2 linked regions of the Hydrogenispora ethanolica genome follow. The protein of the gene in region 1 interacts with the protein of each later gene in a pairwise test. Links are inferred from orthologs where the notes say so. Each region holds a gene or a part of one and is shown on either strand. Other genes may lie near its edges.

What was found. Proteins that work in one complex are often made in the same cells at the same time.
Region 2: the proteins of ligA (region 1) and leuS interact in binary tests that used the Escherichia coli proteins (3 or more experiments, as listed by UniProt). The link is inferred for Hydrogenispora ethanolica from one-to-one orthologs.

Annotation. Positions count from the first base shown.
Region 1 is NZ_SLUN01000011.1:119,257-124,631, reverse strand. Bases 1,333-4,267 are described here. They hold ligA (NAD-dependent DNA ligase LigA), read left to right. Parts: upstream 1,333-1,747; coding sequence 1,748-3,787; downstream 3,788-4,267. Other genes in these bases: gatC (Asp-tRNA(Asn)/Glu-tRNA(Gln) amidotransferase subunit GatC), read left to right, coding at 4,074-4,267; EDC14_RS26770 (hypothetical protein), read left to right, coding at 1,393-1,554. Outside these bases: EDC14_RS10840 (phenylacetate--CoA ligase family protein), read left to right, coding at 1-171; EDC14_RS10835 (GNAT family N-acetyltransferase), read left to right, coding at 550-996; more of gatC, read left to right, coding at 4,268-4,364; Asp-tRNA(Asn)/Glu-tRNA(Gln) amidotransferase subunit GatA, read left to right, coding at 4,398-5,375. UniProt on the Escherichia coli protein: DNA ligase that catalyzes the formation of phosphodiester linkages between 5'-phosphoryl and 3'-hydroxyl groups in double-stranded DNA using NAD as a coenzyme and as the energy source for the reaction.
Region 2 is NZ_SLUN01000047.1:16,760-21,679, reverse strand. What follows is about bases 1,341-4,432. They hold leuS (leucine--tRNA ligase), read right to left. Parts: upstream 4,066-4,432; coding sequence 1,615-4,065; downstream 1,341-1,614. Other genes in these bases: rsfS (ribosome silencing factor), read right to left, coding at 4,324-4,432; spoIVB (SpoIVB peptidase), read right to left, coding at 1,341-1,487. Outside these bases: sporulation transcription factor Spo0A, read right to left, coding at 1-133; more of spoIVB, read right to left, coding at 222-1,340; more of rsfS, read right to left, coding at 4,433-4,656; bis(5'-nucleosyl)-tetraphosphatase (symmetrical) YqeK, read right to left, coding at 4,653-4,920.

The DNA of each region.
Region 1 (5,375 bases):
GAACGCATTTTCACCGGAAATCTGCGCGACCTGGAAGACCTCACCGAAAAGATCAAACACCGGATCTTCTCGCTGATCAATATCAATGTCAAAGTCAAACTGGTGGAGCCCAAGAGCATCGAACGGAGCGTGGGAAAGGCCAAACGGGTGATTGACAGGCGCTGCTTGTAAGTTGGGGATGTTTTTTCCGTCAAGAAAACAATTTCGTGAAAAAATGGATTGGTTACAGAAAACTCCGCCTTCACCGGGTGGAGTTTTTTATGCCGTGCCGCAGCCGGGTATAAAGCTGCCCCGTTCCGGCGAAGCTAAAGACAAGTGTAAAATAATTGCAAAATTTTTAAATTTCAGTGGAAAAAAATAAGCATTTGTACGATATATATAGTATAGAACCATAGATTGACGGATCGATTTCCCCAGGGAGAACGATTCGGCGGTTTTCGGAAGCGGATAGTTATTGGACGGAACGAAAATGGTGCCAAAAACGTCAATTTGATAGATTTGCCCGCTCAAATGGTGAAAATTTTGAAAAGAAAAGAGGTGAGAGTGAGGATGAGATTAATTTTGAATGGGTTACAGATTCGGCCGCTGAGTGAGAATGATTATCGCCCGGTTTACCGGTTGTACCGTCAACTGACGGGAGCCGGTCCTTGTTATGCGGAAGGTGATTTCGCGCGGATTTTCAACAGTTTCTTCCTGAGTGAAGATCGCGAGGCGTTTGTCGCCACGGTTCATAACAATGTCATTGGTTTTGTCACTTTGTATTATCTGGAAGTATTGCATCATCATGGTTTGGTGGCGTCGATTCAGGAATTGGTGGTCACCGAGGAGTTCCGGGGCCGGGGCGTCGGCCGGGCCTTGGTCGAATTTGTAAGAGGCAAGGTTCAAGAGAAACGTTGTCATGGCTTGGAGATAGCGACCGATCTTTGGCAGAGCGGGGCCAAAAAATTTTACGAACGTTGCGGACTCCGCGGCAAAACTCAAATGGTGGCGACCTGATAAGGAAACACGATCACTTAACGGGTCATACCGATTTTGCAACTAGCTGAAAGGCTAGTTTATTTTTTTGGAGCGAAACGGTCGGTCCGCCGCTTCCATGGACAGGACAGCCGGCCTTGCCCCGCCGTATTCCCGGACCGGCCGGCGCTTTGAGAAACCGGGAACCGCCGGGCTACGCCGGCCACACTCATTCTGCAACATCCGCACCATGGGGGAGGACCACCCGCCATCGTTTCGCGGCGGAAGTTCTTGTGGCGATAACCGCCGCAGTTCATTTTGGAGAAGAAACAACGACGGCGATAGTTGCCGCAGATCATTTTGTGGCGCAAGCATCTACGGCGACGACTGCCGCGGATCATTTTGGAGAAAAATGATTTGCGGCGATGAGTGCCATAGATGATTTGGGGGAAGAAGCAATTGCGGCAATGGCCGCCGCAGATCGTTGGGCGTGAGCAGTGCCTGCGGCAACGACTGCCGCAGATCCTTTTAGGGATAATCCTCCGCCGGCTGTCCCCGCCCCGGCCGCCGGGGCGGCTCCGGAATGTCTTGAACCGTTGAGAGGGATCGAAAGCGTAGAATCGGGATGGGCAGGTATAAATTCAGGTGCCGCGGGAAGGATTTTCAATAAAAATGTATAACTACATTCAAACGGTTTTCTTCATCCCAAGCCAATTTGGCCTTGCGCGCCCGAGCGGACGGCCGTTCGCCGAAGTGCCGGGAATCCGGATTCAAATCCCGCCAGGAGGTTCTCATGTCTGACGCAGCTCCGGTTGCCGACCAGATCCAAGCGTTACGAAAAACCATCGAACACCATAATGAGCTTTATTATAACCAGGATGCCCCGGAGATCAGCGACCTCGAGTATGATGAGCTGATGCGCCGGCTGATTCAGCTGGAGACGGAGTACCCGGAGTATCTGACGCCCGACTCGCCCTCGCAACGGGTGGGCGGGCAGCCGCTGGCCGGCTTCGAATCGGTCCGACACCGGGTTCCCCTGTTGAGCCTGGCCAATGCCTACAGTCCTGAGGAGCTGCGGGCGTTCGACGAGCGGGTCAAAAAAGCGCTCGGCGAGGCGGAAACGCTCCGCTATGTCGCGGAGTTGAAGATCGACGGGCTGACGGTGGCCCTGACGTACCAGGACGGCCAATTGCTCCGGGCCGCCACCCGGGGCGACGGCGAAGTGGGCGAGGATGTCACCGCCAACGTGAGGACGATCCGCTCCATACCGCTCCGGCTGCCGAAACGGCCGCTCACCCTGGGTGCGCGGGGCGAGATCTATATCAGGAAAGCGGATTTCGAGGCTTTGAACGCCGGCCGCGATCCGGAGGAACGGTTCGCCAATCCTCGCAACGCGGCGGCCGGATCATTGCGCCAGCTGAATCCGCAAGTCACCGCCGGCCGGCCGCTGGACGCTTTTTTTTATGATATCTTGTATGTGGAAAGCGAGGCCCCGAAAAGCCAGTGGGACGGCTTCGGCCTGCTTCGGGAGTGCGGGTTGACCACCAATCCCGCGGCCAAACTCTGCGCCGACATCGAGGAAGTGATCGACTTCTGCCGGTATTGGGAGGAGCATCGCACCGAATTGCCCTACGAGATTGACGGGATCGTCGTTAAAGTTAATTCCCTGACGGACCAGGCTCGCCTGGGCTCGACCGCCAAGGCGCCCCGTTCCAAGATCGCCTTCAAGTTCCCGGCGGAGCAGGTTGAGACCCGGGTGCTGCAGATCGCGGTCAATGTCGGGCGGACTGGCGCCGTCACGCCGCTGGCGTTCCTGGAGCCGGTGCGGGTGGCCGGATCCACCGTCAGCCGGGCAACGTTACATAATGAGGACAATGTGCGGGATAAGGATATCCGTGTCGGCGACCGGGTGATCATTCAGAAAGCGGGCGATGTCATTCCGGAGATCGTGCGCTCGTTGCCGGAGAAGCGGGACGGCAGCGAGCGGATTTTTGAAATGCCCAAATCCTGCCCGGAATGCGGCGCCGGGCTCTACCGCGAATCGGGCGAAGCGGTGGTCCGCTGCATCAATTCCGCTTGTCCCGCCCACTTGCGGGAGGGAATCATCCATTTCGCCTCCAGGGACGCCATGGATATTCAGGGGCTGGGCGAGGCCATTGTGATCCAGCTGATCGCCGCCGGCCTGGTCCGGGATGTGGCGGATCTCTACCGGCTGCAGGTCGAGGATCTGGTCGGGTTGGAGCGTTTCGGCGCCAAATCGGCCCAGAATCTGATCGAGGCGATCACTGCCTCCAAGCAGAACCAGCTTTCCCGGTTGATCTTCGCCCTGGGCATCCGGCACGTGGGCGAGGGAGCCGCCCGGGAACTGGCCGCTCATTTCGGTACCCTGGAAAACCTGGGCCAGGCGGACGAGGCCGAATTGACGGCGATCCCGATGATCGGCCCCAAGATTGCCGCCAGCGTGGTGAAGTATTTCCAGGAAACGCACAACCGAGAACTGGTAGCGAAGCTGACCGCGCTCGGGCTGAACACGGTGGAAGCGGGCCAGGAGCAGGAAACCGCGCAAGTCCTGGCCGGCAAAACGGTGGTGGTCACCGGGACGCTGGAGACCTTCAGCCGCTCCGAGATCGAGGAGCTCATCCGGAAGCAGGGTGGCAAAGCGGCGGGAAGCGTCAGCAAGAATACCGCGCTGCTGGTGGTCGGGAAGGACCCCGGCTCGAAATACCAGAAGGCCCGGGAATTGGGGATTCCCATTCTGGACGAAGCTGGTTTCAAGCAGGTGTTGGCCGGCGCAGCGGAGCTACCTTCCGCCAACCCGCCGGAACACGGCTGAGTTTTTTCTTTCCGGCCGGACTGGAAGGCCCGTTCCCGGCAGGGCTGGTATTCCGTACTACTGATAAGCCTCATTCTCGCATGAACCGGATTCCGGTATTTCTGGATGATTTCGCGGCGCCTTGGCGCTCGCGATGCAGTGGTAAAATTTATGTAATGATTCGCACCCATTTGATCTTTTTTGGCGCGTTTAATGATAAAATATTGGTATTATTTTAAACGCAATTGCCATCATGATAACATAGAAACCATCCTAACGTATTTTTCACAGCAATGGAGGGAGTTCGATGCGTCTTACCAAAACCGAAGTGGAGCATGTGGCGCGGTTGGCCCGGCTGGAGTTGAGCGAGGCTGAAAAGGAAGAATTCACCGGGCAGCTCAATGAGATCCTTAATTTCGTGGAAGAGTTGAATCAGCTGGATACGCAGGGAATTGAGCCGACCGCTCACGCCATCCCGGTCACCAATGTTTTCCGTTCCGACCGGGTGGAACCGTCGCTAGATCCGGAATTGGCCCTGGCAAACGCCCCCGACCGGATCGATAATTTCTTTAAGGTGCCCAAAGTCCTGGAGGATTAAGGACCGGCCATACTTTAAAAGGGGGTTATCCAATTGGCTTCTTATGAGATGACCGCTCATGAATTGAGCGCTGCAATATCCAATAAAGACCTGAAAGTGGCCGAAGTGGCGGCGGATTTCTTCCGCCGCATTGAAGCGGTGGATCCCAAGGTCCGGGCGTATGTCACGCTCAACGAGGCGGAGGCGATGGCCCAGGCCGAGCAGCTCGACCGGCGGCTGGCCAAGGGGGAAAAACTGCCGCCGCTCGCCGGCATTCCGATCGCGGTCAAAGACAATATTTCCACGGCCGGGCTGCGGACAACCTGCTCCTCCAAGATGCTGGAGAATTACATACCGGCTTACGACGCGATGGTCATCGAACGGCTGAAGGCCGCAGGGATGATCATCGTCGGCAAGACCAACCTGGACGAATTCGCGATGGGTTCATCGACCGAAAACTCGGCGCTTTTTGTCACCCGCAACCCCTGGGATCTGGAGGCGGTTCCCGGCGGTTCCAGCGGCGGTTCGGCCGCGGCGGTCCGGGCGGGCGAGGCCGCCCTGGCCTTGGGTTCGGACACCGGCGGATCGATCCGTCAGCCCGCCGCCTATTGCGGCGTGGTGGGTTTAAAGCCTACTTACGGCCGGGTCTCCCGTTATGGTTTGATCGCCTTCGCCTCTTCGCTGGACCAGATCGGCCCGATTACCCGGGATGTAACCGACTGCGCGCTGCTGTTACAAGCCATCGCCCAATATGACAAGCGCGATTCGACCTGCATCGACCAGCCGGTTCCGGACTATCTGCAAGCGCTGAAGCAGGACGTGAAAGGATTGCGCATCGGCCTGGCCCAGGAATATCTGGGAGAGGGCATCAGCGCTCCGGTCCAGCAAGCGGTTAACGACGCTGTCCGCGTTTTCCGGGATCTCGGCGCGGAAGTAGTCGATGTATCGCTGCCCTATACCCAATACGCCTTGGCGACGTATTATATCATCGCCCCGGCCGAGGCCAGCTCCAACCTGGCCCGCTATGACGGG
Region 2 (4,920 bases), on another replicon or contig:
AAATGGAAATGGCGTCTAAACCGGTATATCCTATCGCTACTACGTTGATCTCGGGTTTCGTTGAAAAATAATCCGATAACAACTGACAAAATTCCCGATTGTCATCAACTATCCCGATGTTAATCGCTTGCAAATGTTACACCCCCATTTTTTACTTTACTTCGCTATCCAATTCACAAATTCCTTTTTATGGGGTAATTTCAGCTAAAAAAAGAAGCATCCTAAGATGCTTTGGACATTTTCTTTGTTTTGCGGCTCATTTCTTGTACCATCCATTCTGCCAGGACCCCGTAACCCTTCGTTGGATCATTCACAAAAACATGGGTGACAGCCCCCACTAATTTACCGTTTTGAATGATCGGGCTTCCACTCATGCCTTGAATAATCCCCCCAGTCAAATTCAACAACCTCTTGTCCGTGACTTTAATGATTAACCCTTTATCTCTGGGACGATCCTGCGGGTAAACCTTAATAATTTCAATTTCGAATTTTTCAACCTTTGTTCCTTGAATGACTGTATATATTTCCGCCGCACCTTTTTTTATTTCAGAAAGATAAGCGACTGGAGTCGTTTGATCTTGGCTATGATTGAAATGAGGATACAAGGTTCCATAGATACCGAATTGGGTGTTTTTATTAATTTTCCCTATGGGGCTGGTATTAATATTAAACAGTCCAATCTTCTCCCCCGGTCGACCGGGGGTCCCCATTTTTAATCCAGTAATGTTCGCAACCACAATTTCTCCATTTTGAAAAGGGATCTCTTTTTTCCCGGCAAAATCCGAGATACGATGACCAAGCCCCGCAAACCGTCCAGACAGAGGGTCATAAAACGAAAGCGTACCCACTCCCGCAGCGGGATCTTCAATCAGAATGCCTAGCATATATTTTTTCTTCGAAAATCCGGTTGGGTTCTCCGCTAAAACAGGTCGGATCGGCAAGTGCATGACCAGCTCGTTTCTCTTAATGGTCAAAACGATTTTAGCTTGAGATTCCTGATACTTTTTTATTGCCTCCTCCACTTCTTCCACGACATTTACCGGTTTACCATCAAGTTCCAATATAATATCCCCCGGTTTAAGCCCGGCATCCCGGGCCGGTGAGCATTCCTTAGCCTCCTGATTTTTGAGGGATACTAATCCAACTACTACTACGCCGCGACTCGAATAAAGGACTCCTACTGATTGGCCTCCAGGAACCACTAGTAATGGTTTTTTGACAACAACATGAAAAGTTTTGATGGGAATGGCGCCTAACAATTTGAGTTGGAGATCGTAATGCCCTATCGTTCCAGAGCGAAAATGATCAGTTTTTTTTTGATGAAAACTGAGCGGATAGTGAATCGGAAGGTTTAATTTTTGACCGGGGCTTATTTGAATATATTTTGGAAAAGAGGTAGATTGAATATAGCTAATCACCATTAGATAACCGATAACGCAAACAAGGCAACCTATGATAATCGGTTTCAGTTTTTTGCCGGTTTTCAAATCTTCCACCTCGTCGTTGAAATACGAAAACTCCCTGATAAATTCCCCTTAGCGCTGGGGTTCTATTCAAACAAAAAAAACCCGGGTTGCCCCGGGCTTACTGTTTTGGTAATTGATTTTCGTATTTTTAGACGATAACAATATTGATTAAACGTCCTGGAACGATGATCACTTTCTTTACGGTCTTTCCTTCAGTAGCTTTGACTATGGTTGGATGATTTACGCCGATTTCACGCAATTCAGCTTCGCTGCTTCCCACAGCAACGACAACTTTTTCACGTATTTTACCGTTGACTTGTAGCACGATCTCCACTGTTTCCTCAGCTGCCAATTCCGGGTTCGATTCCGGCCATTTCTGGGAATGAATCGAGTAACCCAGGCCCAAACGGTTCCAAATCTCCTCCGTAATATGCGGCGCAGCGGGAGCCAAAAGCAGAAGAATCGCTTGTACCGCTTCATTCCAGGCCTCAGAGCCGTAAGTGTCCGCCTTATATTTGGCCATTACATTGGAAAATTCCATTAGTGCAGCAATATAGGTATTGAATGAAAAACCTTCCAAATCACGAGTCGCTTTCGCGATAGTTTGGTGGGTCTTGCGCCGTAATATTTTGGCGCTCTCTTCATTCTGGTTGGGACTCACCGGCTCTAAAGTCAAATCCCAAATTCGATTCATAAACCTGTACATTCCCTCGGCGCCTCGGCTATCCCAGGGTCCGCCCTGTTCCCAGCGCCAGCCAAACATTAAATACGTCCGGACCGCATCGGCGCCATATTTTTGGACCAAATCATCGGGTGCCACCACATTGCCGCGGGACTTACTCATTTTTTCGCTATCTTCGCCCAGAATGATCCCCTGATTTCTGAGTCTGAGCATGGGTTCGTCGAAATTGACCAAGCCGAGGTCCCGCATTGCTTTAGTAAAAAACCGAGTATAAATAAGATGCATACAAGCATGTTCGACTCCGCCGGTATACATATCGACCGGGAGCCAATATTCCGCTTCTTTCCTGTCGAACGGAATATCCCCTTGATAATACGGGCTTAAATAGGCATACTGATACCAGGAAGAACACATAAAAGTATCCATGGTATCGGTTTCTCTTTCTGCCGGACCGCCGCATTTCGGACACGTTGTCTTCCGGAACCCTTCATGATATCGAAGCGGCGACTCACCAGTCGGCAGAAATTCAGCGTCTTCCGGCAACAGCACCGGGAGATCCTTTTCTGGAACTGGGACAGTGCCACATTTTTCACAATACACAATAGGAATCGGAGCGCCCCAATAACGTTGACGGCTGATCAACCAGTCCCGTAAACGGTAATTGACTGCTTTAGTCCCGAGACCTTTTTCCTCGAGCCATCGAGTCACTAGAGATTTGGCGTCTTGCGCCAATGTACCGTTGAATTGACCGGAATTGACCAGCAAACCTTCTTCGACTCCCGTATAAGCACTGCTTAATGGTTCAGACCCCGACCAGCCCGGCGGGGCAATCACGATCTTCACCGGGAGTTGATACTTGGTTGCGAAGGCGAAATCTCGCTCATCATGGGCAGGAACCGCCATAATTGCGCCAGTACCATACCCCATCATAACATAATCGGCGATCCAGATAGGAACTCGTTCTCCATTCACCGGGTTAATGGCATAGGCTCCGGTAAACACCCCAGTTTTTTCCTTGGTCGTGGCCAAACGTTCAATTTCACTTTGCCGGCCGGCCTGTGCCACATACTCATTCACCAAATCTCGTTGATCGGGAGTCGTGATCTGTGCTACCAAAGGATGTTCCGGTGCGAGGACCATGAAGGTAACTCCCCAAAGCGTATCGGGACGGGTCGTAAAAATCTTAATCGGTTGGCCCGCTTCGGTATGAAAAACTACTTCCGCGCCTTCGCTGCGACCGATCCAATTTTGCTGCATGGTAATAACCCGTTCCGGCCATTCGATCTTCGAGAAATCCAATAACTCATCCGCGTAATCCGTAATCTTAAAGAACCATTGATTCAATTCTTTTTTGATCACCGGAGTATTACAGCGTTCACAATGACGGTCTTCGCCCCAAACCTGTTCCCGGGCCAGCGTAGTATTGCAAGAAGGACAAAAATCTACCGGCGAATAGCGGCGATAAGCTATCCCTTTTTCATAGAATTTCAAGAAGAACCATTGGGTCCAGCGGTAAAATCCGGGCAAGCAGGAAACTGCTTCCCGACGCCAATCGAATGTCGCCCCCATGGAGCGGAGCTGCATACGCATGTTCTCAATATTCTTGATGGTCCAGTGGAACGGGTGAATTTTTCGCTTGATGGCGGCATTTTCCGCCGGCAAGCCAAAAGCGTCGAAACCCATCGGAAACAACACGTTAAAGCCGGACATTCTTTTATATCGTGCGAAGGCGTCGGAGGGAGTAAAAGCATACCAATGGCCAATGTGGAGATCCCCGCTGGGATATGGAAGCATGGTGAGCGCATAGTATTTGGGTCGATCGTTACGAATATCCGATTGATATAAACCGTCTTCTTCCCATTTTTTTTGCCAACGCGGCTCAATTTCGAGATGATGATATTTCTCCACTTTTCCCATTGTAAATCCTCCTATAAAAAATAATACCCCGGCCACAGCCAGGGGCGAGCAATCCGCGGTACCACCCTGATTCGGTTCGAGGAACCCTTTCAAAGCCCGGTGACCCCGGGCGGGGCTAGCTCCCAGGCTGAGTTCAGTCTCCCTGGAGTGCCGATTCTCACCATGTACGGCTCTCTGAATCTCTGTAGAGAAACTTACTAGGCCTATTCGCAGCTAATATTCGTAAATCGATTTTTGAAGATATTTTCTTCTAATGGATCATAACACCAAAGGTTTAGCGTCATGCCAAAGATGTTCGAGAGCATAAAATTCCCGTTCTTCCTGGCGCAGGATATGGATGACGACTTCACCTAAATCCAATAAAATCCAGAGTCCTTCATGATAACCTTCTTTAAAAGGAAGCGGAACCCCTTCCTTCTGGAAGTGATCCAAAATATTATCGGCAATAGCCCGCACTTGAATCGGATTATTGCCGGAGCATACCAAAAAATAATCGGTAACGCCGGAAATGGCCCGCAGATCCAACAAAAGCGGATTGTGAGCCTTCTTCTCTTCCGCAGCTGCTTTGGCAATAGCTAAAATTTTATTCATTGAACTCCCTTAAACACTAATTCATTCCGACCCTCAACAGTTTTCGGATCGATTAAATAGCCCCGATTCACCACATAGCAAATTGTTTGATTATATACTCTCAACAGTAATTGATCGGCAGATAACATCGGTAGTTTTCTGCGTAATTCCCGGGCATATTCAAAACTCCGTCCCGGTTCGATAAAATCTGCCACAAAAATCGAACGAGCCAACGGCGTAAGATTCGCAGCACCGGTAATGTGGAAGGAAATTGCCTCCAGAACC